Regions from separate parts of the Micrococcus sp. FDAARGOS_333 genome, predicted to be linked through region 2. Evidence: riboswitches for the same ligand, from Rfam matches in the RefSeq annotation. Region 2 holds a riboswitch; the other holds the start of a gene.
The links. A riboswitch is a leader RNA that binds a small molecule or an ion and turns the genes downstream of it on or off. The one in region 2 is predicted to bind S-adenosylmethionine.

Region 1: linked by a shared signal. The riboswitch ahead of CEQ11_RS10140 (O-acetylhomoserine aminocarboxypropyltransferase/cysteine synthase family protein) and the one ahead of CEQ11_RS04800 (O-acetylhomoserine aminocarboxypropyltransferase/cysteine synthase family protein) in region 2 are both predicted to bind S-adenosylmethionine.

The regions. Positions count from the first base shown of each region.
Region 1 is NZ_NJFJ02000001.1:2,294,433-2,298,540, reverse strand. Features, by position in the region: gene CEQ11_RS10150 (nucleoside-diphosphate sugar epimerase/dehydratase) at 1-939, opposite strand, end outside; gene CEQ11_RS10145 (hypothetical protein) at 1,206-1,583, opposite strand; SAM riboswitch class I at 1,890-2,002, shown strand; gene CEQ11_RS10140 (O-acetylhomoserine aminocarboxypropyltransferase/cysteine synthase family protein) at 2,010-3,362, shown strand; gene CEQ11_RS10135 (cystathionine gamma-synthase) at 3,364-4,108, shown strand, end outside.
Region 2 is NZ_NJFJ02000001.1:1,078,327-1,082,434, reverse strand. Features, by position in the region: gene CEQ11_RS04805 (homoserine O-acetyltransferase) at 1-459, opposite strand, end outside; gene CEQ11_RS04800 (O-acetylhomoserine aminocarboxypropyltransferase/cysteine synthase family protein) at 456-1,874, opposite strand; SAM riboswitch class IV at 1,986-2,103, opposite strand; gene CEQ11_RS04795 (VOC family protein) at 2,242-2,895, shown strand; gene CEQ11_RS04790 (CPBP family intramembrane glutamic endopeptidase) at 3,179-4,081, opposite strand.

The DNA of each region.
Region 1 (4,108 bases), 1.2 Mb from region 2:
CAGGCGGTGCAGCTGCACGGCGAGCTCGGAGCCGATGGAGCCGCCGGCGCCGGTGACCAGCACGACCTTGCCCGTCACGTAGTCGGAGATGGAGGTCAGATCGGTCTTGATGGGCCGGCGGCCCAGCAGGTCGGTGACGTTGAGGTGACGCAGGGATCCGAGCGTGACCTGGCCGCCCACCATCTCGCGCAGCGGGGGCACCATGATCAGGTCGAGGTCCTTGTCCTCACAGACCTTGCTCACGTTGTCCACGTGTGCCGCATCCGCCCGTGAGATCGCGTAGATCACCGCTTCCGCGCCCTGCTTCTCGGCGACGGCGGCGAGGTCCTTGCCGCGACCGCGGACCTTGTGGCCGTGGACGCGCAGGCGTGCCTTGCCCTTGTCGTCGTCCAGGAAGCCGACGATCCGGTAGGGCGGCTCCTCGGCCTGGCGCATCAGCTGAGCGATCTGGTGCCCGGCGTTTCCGGCGCCGTAGACGAGCGCGGGGACCGCGTCCTTCACGTCGGCGCGGGGACCGGAGTCGGTGACATTGCGGACTGTGAAGCGGCCGGCCAGCATGAACAGCAGAGCCAGCGGCGGCAGGGTGAGCGCGACGCCGCGGGGGAAGTTCTCGGAGACGACGCTCAGGGCGAGGCCGATCACCAGGGCGATGCCGGTGACGAGGACGCCGGTCCACCCGACGTCAGAGAAGCTGCCGACGCGGTTGCGCCCCAGGTAGTTCTGCGTGACCAGGCCGGCGCCCACCTGTAGCACCACGGCGATGCCGGTGAACAGGAGGACCCAGTTCCACTGGGTGTTGGACAGGCCGAAGTCGTACCGCACCAGCAGGAAGGCCAGCAGCGCCAGGACCCAGGAGAGGCTGTCCCAGAGGATCAACAGCAGATGTCGGGCCAGGGGAGGCAGGCGGTCGAACCTCGGGCGCGCTGATGTTGCCGTCATCGGATCAGGAGTTCCTTTCGGGAAATGTCACTCACACGTAGCATAGTGCTGTTTCTCAGGTCTCTCGGCCTCACGGGGGAACCAGTCCCTGCGCCGGAGAATGGTGGGTGTGGCCTGAGAACTCTGAGAAGTGTATCCGGTGTGGATGACGTTTCGGTAAACAGAAGGGCCTGCGGGAAGCATCGATGCGGTCCGGTGTCTTCGGCGACTGTCTGGCCCGGCGTGGCGCCGGGTCCCCGTGACTCGGTGCCACGCCGTCCTGCGTCTCAGCCGCCCAGCCGATAGTGGCGCTCGAGCGGCGTGCCGTTGACGGCCCGGTCGCCGAGCAGCCGGGCGCGGTAGATCAGCGGGTTGTGGCTCGCGAGCACGCGCGCATTGCGCCAGCGCCGGTCCAGCCCGCGTGTGCGCAGGGTCGCGGAGGCCCCGCCCACCTCGAACAGGCCGGTCGCCGCGTCGAGGGCGGCCCGAGCGATCACCTGCTGGGCGGCGTAGACGGCGGTGTACACCGCGTCCACCTCGGCCTCGGCCAGGGGTGCGCCCGCCGCCTCGGCCCGCAGCGCACGATCCAGGGGCCCGACGACGGCGTCGAACGCCGCCTGCGCCCCGAACGCGGCGGCCTCCAGCTCACCCACCACCTGTAGCACCTGAGGATCGTCACCGGGCCGTGGGGCCGCACCGTGGGCGGGTGGGGCGACCGTAGGCATCCGCCCCGGGTCCGTCCCAACCCGCCGACGGGTGGCGTCACGTGCCGGTCCCCACCGTCGGGCGGTGGCGTCGGCACCGCCGGCATGACGGGTACCGGTCGCAGGGCCGTCACAACGGGTCACCCGGACCTCGCCGCACCTGCGAACGGCACCGACAGGTTCCGGGTGGCGGCGAGTCCGTCCTTGTGACGTGCTGACCGGACCTCCGCTGGACTCGCGGCGGCCCACCGCGTGGGATGGGCGCACCACCCATCCAGAGCGGCCGAGAGATCTGGCTCGACGACGCCGCAGCAACCAGCCCGCCGACCCCGGACTCACGGGAACGGCAGGCCCGGTGCTACCGCCAGGACCGATGGACGAGAGCAGATGCCCCGTCATGCCACACAACAAGTCCACGCCGGCTACGAGCCCGCCGCACCCCACCGGCCGGTCGTCCCGCCCATCCACCAGACCACGGCGTTCCGTTTCCCGGACCACGCCACGGCGGCATCGATGTTCCGGCTCGAGACCCCCGGCTTCACCTACAGCCGCACGGGCAACCCGACCGTCGCGGTGTTCGAGAACCGCCTCGCCGCACTGGAGGGTGGCATCGGCGCGATCGCCACGGCCACCGGCCAGGCCGCCGTCGCGCTGTCCCTGCTGGCGCTGCTGCAGGGCGGCAAGCACCTGGTCGCCTCCAGCCAGCTCTACGGGGGCACCGTCGACCTGCTGACGGACACGTTCGCGGACTTCGGCATCGAGGTCACCTTCGCGGACCCGGCGGACCCGCCCGCGTGGGCGGCCGCGGTCCGGCCCGACACCCGCGCGTTCTTCCTCGAGGCCATCACCAACCCACTCGCCACCCTCCCGGACCTGCCCGCGCTCGCGGACCTCGCCCACGCTGCCGGCGTGCCCGTGGTGGTGGACAGCACCCTCGCGACGCCGGCCCTCTACCGGCCGCTGGAGCACGGCGCCGACGTCGTCGTGCACTCGGCCACCAAGTTCCTCGGCGGGCACGGAGCGGTGCTCGGCGGCGCGATCGTGGACGGCGGCACGTTCGACTACGGTGCGGCGCCGGACCGGTGGCCGCAGCTGGCCCGACCCAAGGCCCGCTACGGCGGGCAGACGCTGGTCGAGCGGCACGGCCGCGGCGCCTACCTGACGCTGGCCCGCAGCAAGTTCCTGCACGACCTCGGCCCCACCCTCGCCCCCGCGAGCGCGGCGCAGTTCATCCAGGGGCTCGAGACGCTCGACCTGCGCGTGGCCCGCCACACCGCCACCGCCCTGGCCGTGGCCGAACACCTGGCCGGGCACGCCGCCGTCGCGCGGGTGCACCACCCCGGCGTGGCCGGGCATCCCAGCGCGGCGCTGGCCGCCCGCGACTTCCCGGACGGCGTCGGATCGGTGTTCTCCTTCGACCTGGCCTGCGGTCCCGAGGCCGTGGCCCCGTTCCTCGACGCGCTCGAGCTGTTCCAGCTGGTGGTCAACGTCGGCGACGCCCGGTCCCTCGTCTCGCACCCGGCGACCATGACGCACTGTCGCCTGACGCGGCAGCAGCGCGAGGCCGCCGGGATCGCCGAGACCACCGTCCGGCTCTCCATCGGGCTGGAGTGTCCCGACGACCTGATCGCGGACCTGGACCGTGCCCTGGCCGTGGTGACCGCCGCCGGGCCGGCCGTCCCAGCCACCACGCCCGCCGCCGTCCCCGAGACCACCGCCGTCACCCAGGAGGTGCGCTGAGATGACCGCCGTCCACCACACCACCCGCTCCGTCTCCCGTCCCGCCGTCCGCGGCTTCACCACCACCGCGGTGCACGCCGGCCAGGAGCCCGACCCGCTGACCGGCGCCGTGGTGCCGCCGATCTACCAGACCAGCACCTTCGTGCAGGACGGCATCAACGAGCTGCGCGCCGGGCACGAGTACAGCCGCGGCTCCAACCCGACCCGGAACGGCTTCGAGACCCAGCTCGCCGCCCTCGAGCACGGCGACCGGGCGTTCGCGTTCGCCTCCGGGCTCGCCGCCGAGGACGCCCTCCTGCGGGCCGTGCTGCGCCCCGGCGACCACATCGTGATGGGCGGTGACGGCTACGGCGGCACGCACCGCCTCATCACCACCGTCCTCGAGCCGTGGGGCGTGTCCAACACCCCCGTGGACATCACCGACCCGACGGCGGTCGCCGCGGCCGTCCGCCCCGGCCGCACCGCGCTGCTGTGGGTGGAGACGCCCTCCAACCCGCTGCTCGGCATCGCGGACCTGGCCGCCTGGGCGCAGATCGCCCACGACGCCGGCGCGCTGCTGGTCGTGGACAACACGTTCGCCTCGCCCTACCTCCAGCGGCCCCTGGACCTCGGCGCCGACGTGGTGGTGCACTCCACCACCAAGTACATCGGCGGGCACTCGGACGTGCTCGGCGGCGCCGTGGTGGTGGCCGACCGCGAGTTCCGCGGCCGGGCGCTGGCCGAGGCGGTGGCCTACCAGCAGTTCG
Region 2 (4,108 bases):
GATCGCGGCATGCCAGCGGGCGATGCCGAGGTGGTCGGCCAGCCGTGCCTCCGCCTCCACCGCATCGCGCAGGGTGATGAACGGGAACCGCGAGCCCCACGGACGTCCGTCCGGGGCCGGGCTCGCCGGGCCGGTGGAACCGGAGCAGCCGCCCACCATGTTCGGCGCCACCACGAACCAGCGGTCCGTGTCCACGGCGCAGCCGGGACCGACGAGCTCATCCCACCAGCCGGTCCTCGGGTCCTGGCGGTGGGCGGCCACGTGGGTGTCTCCCGTGAGGGCGTGGAGGACCAGCACGGCGTTGGTGCCCTCGGCGTTCAGCGTGCCCCACGTCTCATAGGCGAGCTCCACCGCCGGCAGGTGGCCGCCGGTCTCCGTGTCCAGCGGCCCGACGCAGAGCCGGTGGAACCCGCCGGCGGGCAGATCGGTGCGGGTGCCCCTGACGTCCACCGCGGTCACCGGGCCTCCCCTGCGGAGGCGGCCGGGCCGTCGTCGTGCCTCACGGCGCCGGAGGCGGCGGCGAAGCCGGTCTCGAGGTCCGCGAGGATGTCCTCGATCGACTCCAGGCCCACGGAGAGGCGGACCAGGCCCGGGGTGACGCCGGTGGCGCGCTGTTCGTCCTCGGTGAGCTGGGAATGGGTGGTGGAGGCCGGGTGGATCACCAGCGAGCGGACGTCGCCCACGTTCGCCACATGGTGGTGCAGGGTCAAAGCGTCCACGAAGGCCGCGCCGGCCTCGCGGCCGCCGGCGATCTCGAAGGAGACGATCGCACCGGCGCCGCGCGGGAACAGCTCCTTCGCACGGGCGTTCCACCGGCTCGAGGCGTGCTCGGGATGGACCACGGCCTCCACCTGCCCGTGGCCGTCCAGGTACTCGACGACCCGGCGGGCGTTGGCCACGTGGCGCTCCATGCGCAGGGACAGGGTCTCCAGGCCGAGGTTCACCAGGAAGGCGTTGAACGGGGAGATCGCCGATCCGTAGTCACGGAGCAGCTGCACGCGGGCCTTGAGGATGTAGGAGAGGTTCACGCCGAAGGCACCGTCGGCACCGAGGTCCCGAGCGTAGACGAGGCCGTGGTAGGACTCGTCCGGCTCGGTGAAGCCTCCGAAGCGCTCGGGGTACCTGCCGTAGTCGAAGGTGCCGGCGTCCACGATCACGCCGGCCATGGCCGCGGCGTGGCCGCCGAGGTACTTGGTGGCCGAGTGGGTGACCACGTCCGCACCGTGCTCGATCGGCCGGAACAGGTACGGCGAGGCCAGGGTGTTGTCCACGATCAGCGGGACACCGGCCTCGTGGGCGACGGCGGCGACTCCGGCGACGTCCAACACGTCTCCGCGCGGGTTGCCGAGGGACTCGCCGAAGAACGCCTTGGTCTCCGGGCGGACGGCGGCCCGCCACTGCTCCAGGTCGTCCGGGTCCTGCACGAAGGTGGTCCGGACCCCGACCTTGGCCAGGGTGTGCTTGAAGAGGTTCTGTGTGCCGCCGTAGAGCGAGGTGGAGACCACCACGTGGTCTCCGGCGCCGGCGACGTTGAGGATCGCGAACGTGGTGGCTGACTGCCCGGAGGACAGCAGCAGCGCACCCACGCCGCCCTCGAGCGCGGCGATCTTCTCCTCCACCGCCTGCTGGGTGGGGTTGCCGATCCGCGTGTACAGCGGGTCCAGGTCCGCCAGCGCGAAGCGGTCCGCGGCAACCTGGGAGCTGGGGAAGTCGAAGGACGTGGTCTGCACGATCGGCAGAGCGGTGGCGCCGTGGGCGTGGGGCTGCTCGGCGCCGGCGTGGATCTGACGGGTCTCGAAGCCCCAGGCCTCGGCGGCGGGGGTCTCGGCGTTCGCGGAGGTGCTCGTCTCAGGGGCGCTGTTCTGGGTGGTCATGGCGGATTCCTGGGGCTGTCAGGGTCGGCCATGCCCCCGCGCCTCGGACTGCCGTGGACCTTGAGCAGGTCCGGGGCTCTGGCACGCCCGTGCGGGAGCGGGCGCATGACACGACCGCGCTTGCCGGGCCCCGGTCTGGGGCCGGCCTGGTCGTCACCCGGGGCACCCCGCCGCGGTGGGGAGGGTTGCCGGCCAGAATGCCGGGGCATTGGTGCTGGCTCTCGTGACCGTGCCGCCAGTGTGGCATCGGGGACACACCGACCGCACACCGGCTCGTCACGATTTCATGTCCTTCGTCACACAGGGCTAGCCTGAGCCTCACGACAGCCCGGCTGACATCCCCTGGGCCGACGAGAGGACGATCTTCGTGAGCACCATCCGCCTGGACCATGTGTCCTACGCCGCCGGCCCCGAGGGCCTCGACGCCACCGTGGAACGGGTTTCCGACGCCCTCGGCGTGGAGCGCGTGAAGGGCGGCGTGCACCCTCGGTTCGGCACCCGCAACGCCCTGTTCCCCATGGCCCACGGCCAGTACCTGGAGGTCGTGGAGGTCCTGGACCACCCGGCGGCGGCGAACGCCCCGTTCGGCCAGGCCGTGCGCTCCCGCTCCGAGCAGGGCGGCGGCTGGATGGGCTGGGTCGTGGCCACAGACGACCTCTCCGCCTTCGAAGAGCGCCTCGGCCGCTCCGCCGTGCCCGGCAACCGCAAGTTCCCGGACGGCCGCGAGCTGACCTGGAAGCAGATCGGCATCAAGGGCCTGATCGCGGACCCGCAGGTCCCGTACCTGGTCTGCTGGGACGAGGGCACCGAGGACCTCCACCCCTCCCTGGCGGCCCCGGCGCAGGCCTCGATCTCCTCGCTCACCCTGGCCGGCTCCCGCGAGCGTGTCCGCTCCTGGCTGGGCCTGGACGATCCGTCCCAGAAGGTCGAGGACCTCACCATCGAGTACGCCGCGCCCTCGGGCACCCCGGGCCTGCTGACCGTGCGGTTCGAGACCCCCCGGGGCACCGTCACCCTCTGACGGCCGCCCTCACCCGCGGCGCTCTTCCCGGCGGCCTCCCCCGGCGCTCTTCCTGACGGCCACCCCCCCTGCGCCCTTCCTGACGGCCTCCCCCGGCGCTCTTCGCCTACTGGTCTGCTGGCCTACTTGTCTACTGGTGAGGACACACCGTCTGGCACCCCTCCTGTGCGGGCGATGAGGGTGTGTCCTCACCAGTTGGCAGGTGTGTCCTCACCAGTTGGCGTCGGACGGGGACGGACCGGACGTCGGACTGGGCATCGGACCGGGCCTCGGACGGGGACGGTCAGGTGCCGAACCAGCCCAGCTGAGCCAGCAGCGGGGCGGCGACGAACCCGGTGACGTCCAGCAGCAGGTGGGCGACGACCAGCGGCATGACGCGGCGCCAGCGCAGGTAGAACAGCACGAAGACGACGCCCATCGCCGCGTTGCCCAGTCCGGGGCCGATGCCCTGGTACAGGTGGTAGCCGGCGCGGAGCACGGCGAGCCCGATCACGATCGCGGTGACGCGGACCGGCAGGAAGGCACCGGTGTCCGTGGTGCGCGGGGCCGGCAGCAGCGGCGCCTGCTCCCCCGCCAGACCACAGGAGCGCAGCTGCTGCAGATAGGACAGCCGGTCCACCATCCAGGCCACCACGATGACCTCCTCCACCAGCGCATGGCGCAGGGCGGACAGGACCAGCACGGGCACGGCGTACCAGGTGTCGTCCATGGCGGAGCCGACGATCGCCGTGGTGGCGCCGAGGGCGCGGCCGCCGGCGTAGACGGCCAGGGTGCCCAGGCCCATCACGAGGAACAGCAGGGAACCCCAGCCGAGGTCCGCCCACGGGCGGCGGAAGTCCAGGCCGAACGCGCGGAACGGGTTGCGGCCGCGCAGCCGGACCAGGTGGAGCACGAGGGCCACCGGGACGAGGGCGAAGCCGATGTTCAGCAGCTGGTAGGTGAGGTCGAAGACCCATCGGTTGTTCAGGACCGGGTTGAGGACGGTCGTCTGGTCCTGCAGCGGCCCCTGGGTCATCTTGTCCAGCAGCTGCACCACTGCGTAGACCGCGGACTTGCCCAGGGACAGGCCGAGGACGATCGCGACCTCCCAGCGGACGGTGCGCGCCGAAGGGGCGGGCAGCGCGCCGGAGGGGCGTGCCGTCGTCGGGCCCTGACTGGCCTGGGTGGTGGTTCCGGAGGTGCTCACGTGCGCAGTGTAGGTCCGTCCGCCGGG